One region of the Nocardioides seonyuensis genome, then DNA from elsewhere that is predicted to be linked to it. Evidence: predicted binding sites of a transcription regulator. Region 1 holds the regulator's gene; the other holds the start of a gene.
What was found. The regulator HrcA, encoded in region 1, represses chaperone genes, less so after heat shock. The targets are predictions, from matches to a motif close to TTGGCACTCGNNNNNNNCGAGTGCCAA.
Positions count from the first base shown of each region.

Region 1 (4,178 bases):
GCAGCCTCGCGAGCGGTGGCGGCCCACTTGGCGTGCGACTTCTCGGCACGCTCACCCTTCCACAGCGCCACCGACCGTGACGCGGCCCACGGCACGATGGTGTCGACGCCCACCTCGGTCAGCACCTCCACGGCCAGCTCGCCACGATCCCCCTTGGGCAGCGCCTGGACCACCGTGACCGAAGGCAGCGGACGATCGTCGGAGGAGACGGATCCCACCGCCACGGTGAAGAGCCGCTTGCCGGTCTCGAGGACCTCCCCGGTGACCGAGCGGCCCCGGCCGTCGGTCAGCACCACGGTCTCGCCGGCGCGCAGGCGTCGTACGGCGACGGCGTGGTGTGCCTCTGCGCCGGCGACCTCGACGGTCGAGCCGACCCCGACCCCGTCCAGGGTCGGCACGAGGTGCACCGGGAGCGACATGGGACGCGTGTCAGTGGGCGTTGAAGGCGTCGCGAAGTCGCCCGAACACCGACTTCTGGGACGAGGCGCTGGGCTGGCCGGTGGGCGTCTCCTCGCCCCTCAACGCAGCGAGCTCGCGAAGGAGCTCCTCCTGGCGGGGGTCCAAGCGGGTGGGAGTGTCGACCTCGACGGTCACGACCAGGTCGCCGCGGCCTCCCCGCAGGCCCGGCACCCCGAAGCCTCGGATCACCTGCTGGCTGCCCGACTGCGTGCCGGGCGTGACCTGCAGGTCGTAGTGGGTGCGGACGTCGGAGTCGTCGTCGGAGTCGAGGTCCGCCTCGAGCAGCGGCAAGGTGAGCTGCGTGCCGAGGGCCGCCGCGGTCATCGGGAGCGAGACCGTGGTGTGCAGGTCGTTGCCGTGACGGGTGAAGGTCTCGTGCGGCTCGACGTGGATCTCGACGTAGAGGTCACCAGCCGGCCCGGCTCCGGGACCGACCTCGCCCTGCTCGGCGAGCTGGACACGCGTGCCGTTGTCGACCCCGGCAGGGATCTTGACCTTGAGCGCGCGGCGCGACCGCACGCGCCCGTCGCCGGCGCACTCACGGCACGGGTCGGCAATGATCGATCCGAACCCGCGGCAGGCAGCACAGGGACGCAGGGTGCGGATCTCGCCCAGGAAGGAGCGCTGCACCTGGGCGACCTCGCCGGCGCCGCGACACGTCTCGCACGTGACCGGGTGGGTCCCCGGAGCAGCACCCTCGCCCTGGCACGCCTCGCAGCGCACCGCCGTGTCGACCTTGATCTCGCGGGTGACGCCGAACGCCGCCTCCGCCAGCGACACGTCGATGCGGATGAGCGCGTCCTGGCCCCGGCGTTGCCGGGAGCGCGGGCCACGCTGCCCTCCGCCGCCACCTGGCGCCGCGCCGCCACCGAAGAAGGCGTCCATGATGTCGGTGAAGGAGAAGCCCGCTCCGGCCCCGGCGAAGCCGGCACCGAACGCGTCGCCGCCGCGGTCGTAGGTGGCCTTCTTCTGGGGGTCGCTGAGGATCTCGTAGGCGCGTGAGACGTCCTTGAACCGCTCCTGGGTCGCGGGGTCGGGATTGACGTCGGGGTGGAGCTGGCGGGCCAACCGACGGTAGGCCTTCTTGATGGTGTCGGCGTCCGCGTCGCGCGTCACGCCGAGGAGCTCGTAGGGGTCCTGAGTCACTGGTTTCCTTCATCGAGGATGCGGGAGACGTAGCGCGCGACCGCACGCACGGCAGCCATGGATCCGGGATAGTCCATGCGGGTCGGGCCGACGATGCCGAGGGAGCCGAGGTGCTCCGCGGCCGGCCCGTAGCCCGTCGCCACGACACTGGTGGCGGCGAGCTCGGAGTAGGGGCCCTCGTGGCCGATGCGCACCGTCACGGCGTCGCCGTCGACGGTCTCGCCGAGGAGCTTGAGCAGCACGACGTGCTCCTCGAGGGCTTCGAGGAGCGGCCGGACCGCGGTGTCGAAGCTGTCGCCGAAGCGGGCCAGGTTGGCGGCCCCGCCGACTGCGACGCGCTCGTCGCTGCGGTGGTCGGACATCGCGTCCACGAGGACGGTGACGACCTCGCGGGCGAGGGCGGAGGACTCCTGGGGCAGGGCCTCGGTCAGTGCACCCAGCGCCGCGCTCGCGTCGGCGATCCGCTCACCGGCCGCCGCCTGGTTGACCCGGACCCTGAGGTCGGCCACCTCGTCCTCGGTCGCGCTCCGGCTCAGGTCCACCAGGCGCTGCTCGACCCGGCCGGTGCTCAGGATGAGGATGAGCATGAGCCGCGCGGGAGTCAGGACGACCAGCTCGATGTGGCGCACCGTCGACCGGGCGAGCGTGGGGTACTGGACGATGGCGACCTGGCGCGTGAGCTGGCTCAGCAGGCGCACCGAGCGCTGCACGACGTCGTCGAGGTCGACCGCTCCGTCGAGGAGCGAGGCGATCGCCCGGCGCTCCGGCGCGCTCATCGGCTTGACGGTGGAGAGCCGATCGACGAAGAGCCGGTAGCCCTTGTCGGTGGGAACCCGGCCGGCGCTGGTGTGGGGCTGGTGGATGTAGCCCTCGTCCTCGAGCGCTGCCATGTCGTTGCGGACCGTGGCCGGCGAGACCCCGAGACCGTGCCTCTCCACGAGCGCACGAGAGCCGACCGGCTCCTCAGTGGCGACGTAGTCCTCGACGATCGCGCGCAGCACCGCAAGTCGTCGCTCCTCGACCATGCCGCCTCCTCGCCTTCGTCAGTCTCACCCGGGTAGAGCACTGGCACTCCACCGCTGCGAGTGCCAATGCTACTAGGCTCGCACCATGGCGGAGTTCACCGAAGTCGCAGAGCGCGTGTGGGTGGCGCGCTACGAGTGGGCCGACGCCAACGTCACAGCGGTGGGGAGCGAGCGCGGCGTCCTGGTCGTCGACACGCACGCCTCGACCGCGGCCGGCCGCACGGTCGTCTCCGACCTGCGTCGCCTGGGCATGGGAGACCCGGTCGCCGTGGTCAACACCCACAGCCACTGGGACCACGTGCTGGGCAACGCCGCGCTGCGTGAGGCGTGTCCGGGGATTCCCATCCACGCGCACGAGCAGGCCGCTGCCACCCTCGCGCAGCACGGGGACCGGACCCGCGCAGGCTGGCTCGAGGACCCCGACGACGAGCACGCCGACGAGATCGCGGCAACCGAGGTCGTCGTACCTGACCGGGTCTTCTCCTCAGCCGTCGTCCTCGACCTCGGCGACCGGCTGGTCGAGCTCGTCCACCCGGGACGCGGGCACACCGACGGCGACCTCGTGGTCCGCGTCCCCGACGCCGACGTGGTGCTGGCCGGCGACCTCGTCGAGGAGTCCGCCCACCCCTGGATCGGCCCCGACTCCTGGCCGATGGAGTGGCCTCTCACCCTGGACATCGTGCTCGGCCTGCTGACGGCGTCGTCGCGCATCGTGCCCGGCCACGGCGTCGTCGTCGACCGCGACTTCGTGGAGCAGCAGCGCAACGAGCTCGGCATCATCGCCGAGACCGTCCGCCACCTCGCCTCCTCGGGAGTGCCCGCCGCCGAGGCCGCTGCCACCGGCGAGTGGCCCTGGGACGCCGCAGACCCACGCATCGCGCACGCCGTGGCACGCGGCTACCAGCACCTCCCGCGCAGCCAGAAGCGGCTGCCCCTCGTCTGAAGGGGCTTGTCCGCGCGTGGTGCGGGTACCACGGGGGACATGAGCGAACCGAGCAAGGACGACACCGCCCAGGGCGGGATCAGCGACGACCAGCTGCCCGAGGACCTCCAGCCGGGCGAGGACAACCCGCTCGCCGAGCCCCTCGACGCCGACGACGAGGCCACCAAGAGCCGCGAGGAGCTGGACATGGACGCGACCCAGCCGGATCTCGACGCCACCCGGCAGGCAGCCGAGGCCGACGAGGCCCAGGGCACCGACGAGTCCTGACCCGACTGCCCCACTTGGCGCTCCCCCGGCGTGCCGTCCCCGGTTCGCGGGCAGCGGTCCGTAGCGTGGACAGGTGCCTCTCGACCGCTACGGCTCAGACGTCCTCACCACCGACTGGCGCGCGCCCGCTCGTGGGCGAGCACGTGAGGTTCCTGCCGAGATCGGCCAGGTCGTGGAGGAGGTCACCACCGACTGGTGCGGCGAGGTCGTCGCGATCGACCGCGACCTGGACACGCTGACGCTCGAGGACCGCCGCCAGAAGCGCCGCACGTTCCCTCTCGGCCCCGGCTTCCTGCTCGAGGGCAAGCCCGTGATCCTCACCCGCCCGGTCCGTCCGG
Region 1 is NZ_CP038436.1:3,027,396-3,031,573, reverse strand. It holds gene EXE58_RS14700 (16S rRNA (uracil(1498)-N(3))-methyltransferase) at 1-419, opposite strand, end outside; gene dnaJ (molecular chaperone DnaJ) at 430-1,605, opposite strand; gene hrcA (heat-inducible transcriptional repressor HrcA) at 1,602-2,630, opposite strand; gene EXE58_RS14685 (MBL fold metallo-hydrolase) at 2,716-3,573, shown strand; gene EXE58_RS14680 (hypothetical protein) at 3,613-3,840, shown strand; gene EXE58_RS14675 (DUF3097 domain-containing protein) at 3,914-4,178, shown strand, end outside.

Region 2 (4,178 bases), 520 kb from region 1:
CGGTGGCGGCGTTGTAGCCGTTGCCGACACCCATCTCGCGCACCTTGGTGGTCACGACGTAGCCGTTGACCCCGCCGTTCTCGGCGATCCAGCGCAGCGGCTCGTCGGCCGCCTTGCGGACCACGCGCACGCCGACAGCCTCGTCGCCGGTGAGGCCGAGGTCGTCGTCGAGCACGGAGACCGCGTGGATGAGGGCGGAGCCGCCGCCGGCGACGATGCCCTCCTCGATCGCGGCACGCGTCGCGGAGACGGCGTCCTCGATGCGGTGCTTCTTCTCCTTCAGCTCCACCTCGGTGGCGGCGCCGACCTTGATCACGCACACGCCGCCCGCGAGCTTGGCGAGGCGCTCCTGGAGCTTCTCGCGGTCCCAGTCGGAGTCGGTGTTCTCGATCTCGGCCTTGATCTGGTTGACGCGACCCTCGACGGCGTCCTTCTCACCGGCACCGTCGACGATGGTCGTGGTGTCCTTGGTGATGACGACGCGGCGAGCCTGGCCGAGCACCTCGAGCCCGACCTGGTCGAGCTTGAGGCCGACCTCGGGGGCCACGACCTGACCACCGGTCAGGGTCGCGATGTCCTGCATCATCGCCTTGCGGCGGTCGCCGAACGCCGGGGCCTTGACGGCCACGGCCTGGAAGGTGCCGCGGATCTTGTTGACCACCAGCGTGGAGAGCGCCTCGCCCTCGACGTCCTCGGCGAGGATGAAGAGCGGCTTGCCGGCGGCGATGACCTTCTCCAGCAGCGGGAGGAGCTCCTGGATCGAGGAGATCTTGCCCTGGTGGAAGAGGATGTAGGGGTCGTCGAGGACGGCCTCCATCGACTCCGGGTCGGTCACGAAGTAGGCCGAGATGTAGCCCTTGTCGAACTGCATCCCCTCGGTGAACTCGAGCTCGGTGCCCAGGGTGTTGGACTCCTCGACCGTGATCACGCCGTCCTTGCCGACCTTGTCGAAGGCCTCGGCGAGCAGGTCGCCGATGTGGCTGTCGCGGCTGGAGATGGTGGCGACCGATGCCATGTCCTCGCGGGACTCGACCTCGCGTGCGGCCTCGCGCAGGGCGTCGCTGACCGCCTCGGCGGCGGCGTCCATGCCGCGCTTGAGACCCATCGGGTTGGCACCGGCGGCGACGGCGCGCAGGCCCTCGTGCACCATCGCCTGGGCGAGCACCGTTGCGGTGGTCGTGCCGTCACCGGCGATGTCGTTGGTCTTGGTCGCGACCTCCTTGGTGAGCTGGGCACCAAGGTTCTCGAACGGGTCGTCGAGCTCGATCTCACGCGCGACGGTGACGCCGTCGTTGGTGATCGTGGGGGCGCCCCACTTCTTGTCGAGGACGACGTAGCGGCCCTTGGGGCCGAGCGTGACCTTGACGGCGTTGGCGAGGGCGTCGACGCCGCGCTCGAGCGCGCGGCGGGCGTTCTCGTCGAACTCCAGGATCTTGGGCATCAACTGCTCCTAGTGAAAGAGGTTCGCCCGGACGTCATACGTCGTCGGACCGATGGGTCGACGCGCGTATGACGCCCGGGCGAGGGAATCAGGAAACGACTGCCAGCACGTCGCGCGCGCTGAGGATCAGGTACTCGTCACCGGCGTACTTGACCTCGGTGCCGCCGTACTTGCTGTAGATGACCTTGTCACCCACGGCGACGTCGATCGGGACGCGGTTGCCGTTGTCGTCGACACGACCGGGGCCGACAGCCAGGACCTCGCCCTCCTGGGGCTTCTCCTTGGCGGTGTCGGGGATGACCAGGCCGGAGGCCGTGGTCTGCTCGGCGTCGAGCGGCTGGACGACGATGCGGTCCTCGAGGGGCTTGATGTTGACCGACACTTCGGATCAACCTCCACTTTCTCTCACGAGACGAACACGTTGTTGGCTTGCGGAGCGGAAGAGCGCCGTCGCGGGGGTCGCACGTCATCTCGCAAGCGTTGGCACACTCGGGTCGAGAGTGCCAACACAGAACTTAGCACTCACCCTCATCGAGTGCCAGACGCGCCTGGTCCGGAGGTGTACGACGACTCAGTCGTCGATGCGATTGCCGTCCTCGTCCCAGTGGGCCGCGACCTTCTTCGAGGGCTGCACGCGTGGCGGCTCGCCCGGCATCTTGGGATGGTCGGGCGGGTAGTTGAGCTCGACGGGGTGCTCCTCCCACAGGTCCAGCAGGGGCTGGAGCGAGTGGTGCACGTCGTCGATCTCGGCCCATGCATCGCCGTTGACCGTCAGCTCGCTGGGGGCGCTGAAGAGGTTGAAGTCGCGCGGGTCGGTCACCTCGGCCAGGTCCGACCACGACAGCGGCATCGACACCGGCGCTCCGGGGAGGGGTCGCAGGGACCAGGCCGAGGCGATGGTGCGGTCGCGGGTGTTCTGGTTGAAGTCGACGAAGACCCGCTCCCCCCGCTCCTCCTTCCACCAGGCCGTCGTCACGCCGCCGTCACGCTTCTCCAGCTCGCGGCCGAACGCGATGGCCGCATGGCGCACGTCGGCGAACTCCCACCGCGGCTCGATCCGGACGTAGACGTGGATGCCGCGGTTGCCGCTCGTCTTGGCGAAGCCGCGCATGCCGAGGTCGTCGAGCAGCTCGCGCGCCACGTCCGCGACCCGGCGCACGTCGGCGAACGTCGTGCCGGGCTGGGGGTCGAGGTCGATGCGCAGCTCGTCGGGCCGGTCCACGTCAGCGCGACGGACCGGCCAGGGGTGGAAGGTGAGGGTGCCCATGTGGGCGCACCACACGGGCACGGCGATCTCGGTCGGGCAGATCTCGTCGGCGGTCCTGCCGCTCGGGAAGGTGATGCGCGCGGTCTCCACGTAGTCGGGAGCCCCCTTGGGGACGCGCTTCTGGTAGAACGCATCGGCGTCCTTGTCCTGCGGTCCGGTGGCCAGCTTCATGCCCGGCCGCACGCCCGAGGTCCAGCGCTCGAGTGCCGTCGGCCGTTCGCGGAGGGCGCGCATGAGGCCGTCCTCCACCGAGGTGAAGTACTCGGCCACCATCAGCTTGGTGACCTCGGGCGTGGTCTCGGTCGCCTCGTAGATCACGCGCTCCGGTGAGGAGATGCGGACCTCGCGCTCCCCCGCCTGGACGTACGCCTCCGAAGCCTTCGCCATGTGCCGACCCTAGTGGGAGACCCGCACCACGAGCTTGCCGAAGTTCTCGCCGCGCAGCATCCCTGTGAACGCGGCGGGCGCGTTCTCCAGCCCGTCGACGACGTCCTCGCGGTAGCGCACCTGCCCGCTCCGGACCCACTCCCCCATGTCGCGCACGAAGTCGCGGCCGTGGCTGCGGGTGAACTCGTCCTGGATGAACCCGCGCACCGTCAGGCTCTGGGTGAGCACCTGGCCGAGGAAGCCCGGGAGCTGGTCGGGGCCCTCGGGCTGGGAGGTGAGGTTGTAGTTGGCGACCAGGCCGCACACCGGGATGCGGGCGTAGGTGTTGAGCCGGCGGCGTACGGCGTCGAACACCTTGCCGCCGACGTTCTCGAAGTAGACGTCCACGCCGTCGGGGGTGGCGGCCTTGAGCTGCTCCTTGAAGTCAGGCGCCCGGTGGTCGAGGGCGGCGTCGAAGCCGAACTCCTCGGTGAGGGCCCTGACCTTCTCGGGCCCGCCCGCGATGCCCACCGCACGCGCACCCTTGATCCGGGCGATCTGGCCCACCGCGCTGCCGACCGGGCCGGTGGCCGCGGCGACGACGACGGTCTCGCCCTCCTTCGGTCGCCCGATCTCGAGCAGTCCGGCGTAGGCGGTGAAGCCGGGCATGCCGAGCACGCCGAGGGCCGTCGTGACCGGGGCGACCGACGGGTCGAGCTTGCGCACGTGCCGCCCGTCGACGACCGCTGCCGTCTGCCAGCCGGAGTACGACAGCACGAAGTCACCCGGGGCCAGGCCCTCGAAGCGCGACTCCACCACCTCGCCGACGGTGCCGCCGACCATCACGTCGCCGATCTCGACCGGGGTGGCGTACGACCTTGCGGTGCTCAGGCGGCCGCGCATGTAGGGGTCGAGCGAGAGGTAGCGGATCGCGAGGGCGACCTGACCGTCCTCCAGCTCGGGAAGGGTCTCCGTCGCGGTGGTGAAGGTGCTGTCGTCGGGCTCGCCGACCGGTCGTTCGGCCAGGCGGATCTGGGTGGTCTCCATGCAACCACCCTCCCACCGCCGGGTTACCGTTGCGCCATGGCCTACGAGGTGGAGAAG
Region 2 is NZ_CP038436.1:2,503,248-2,507,425, reverse strand. It holds gene groL (chaperonin GroEL) at 1-1,441, opposite strand, end outside; gene groES (co-chaperone GroES) at 1,530-1,823, opposite strand; gene EXE58_RS12180 (DNA polymerase domain-containing protein) at 2,013-3,095, opposite strand; gene EXE58_RS12175 (NADP-dependent oxidoreductase) at 3,105-4,121, opposite strand; gene msrB (peptide-methionine (R)-S-oxide reductase MsrB) at 4,158-4,178, shown strand, end outside.
Region 2: a site for HrcA is predicted at 1,957-1,983, ahead of groES (co-chaperone GroES). Genes of this name have one in related genera too.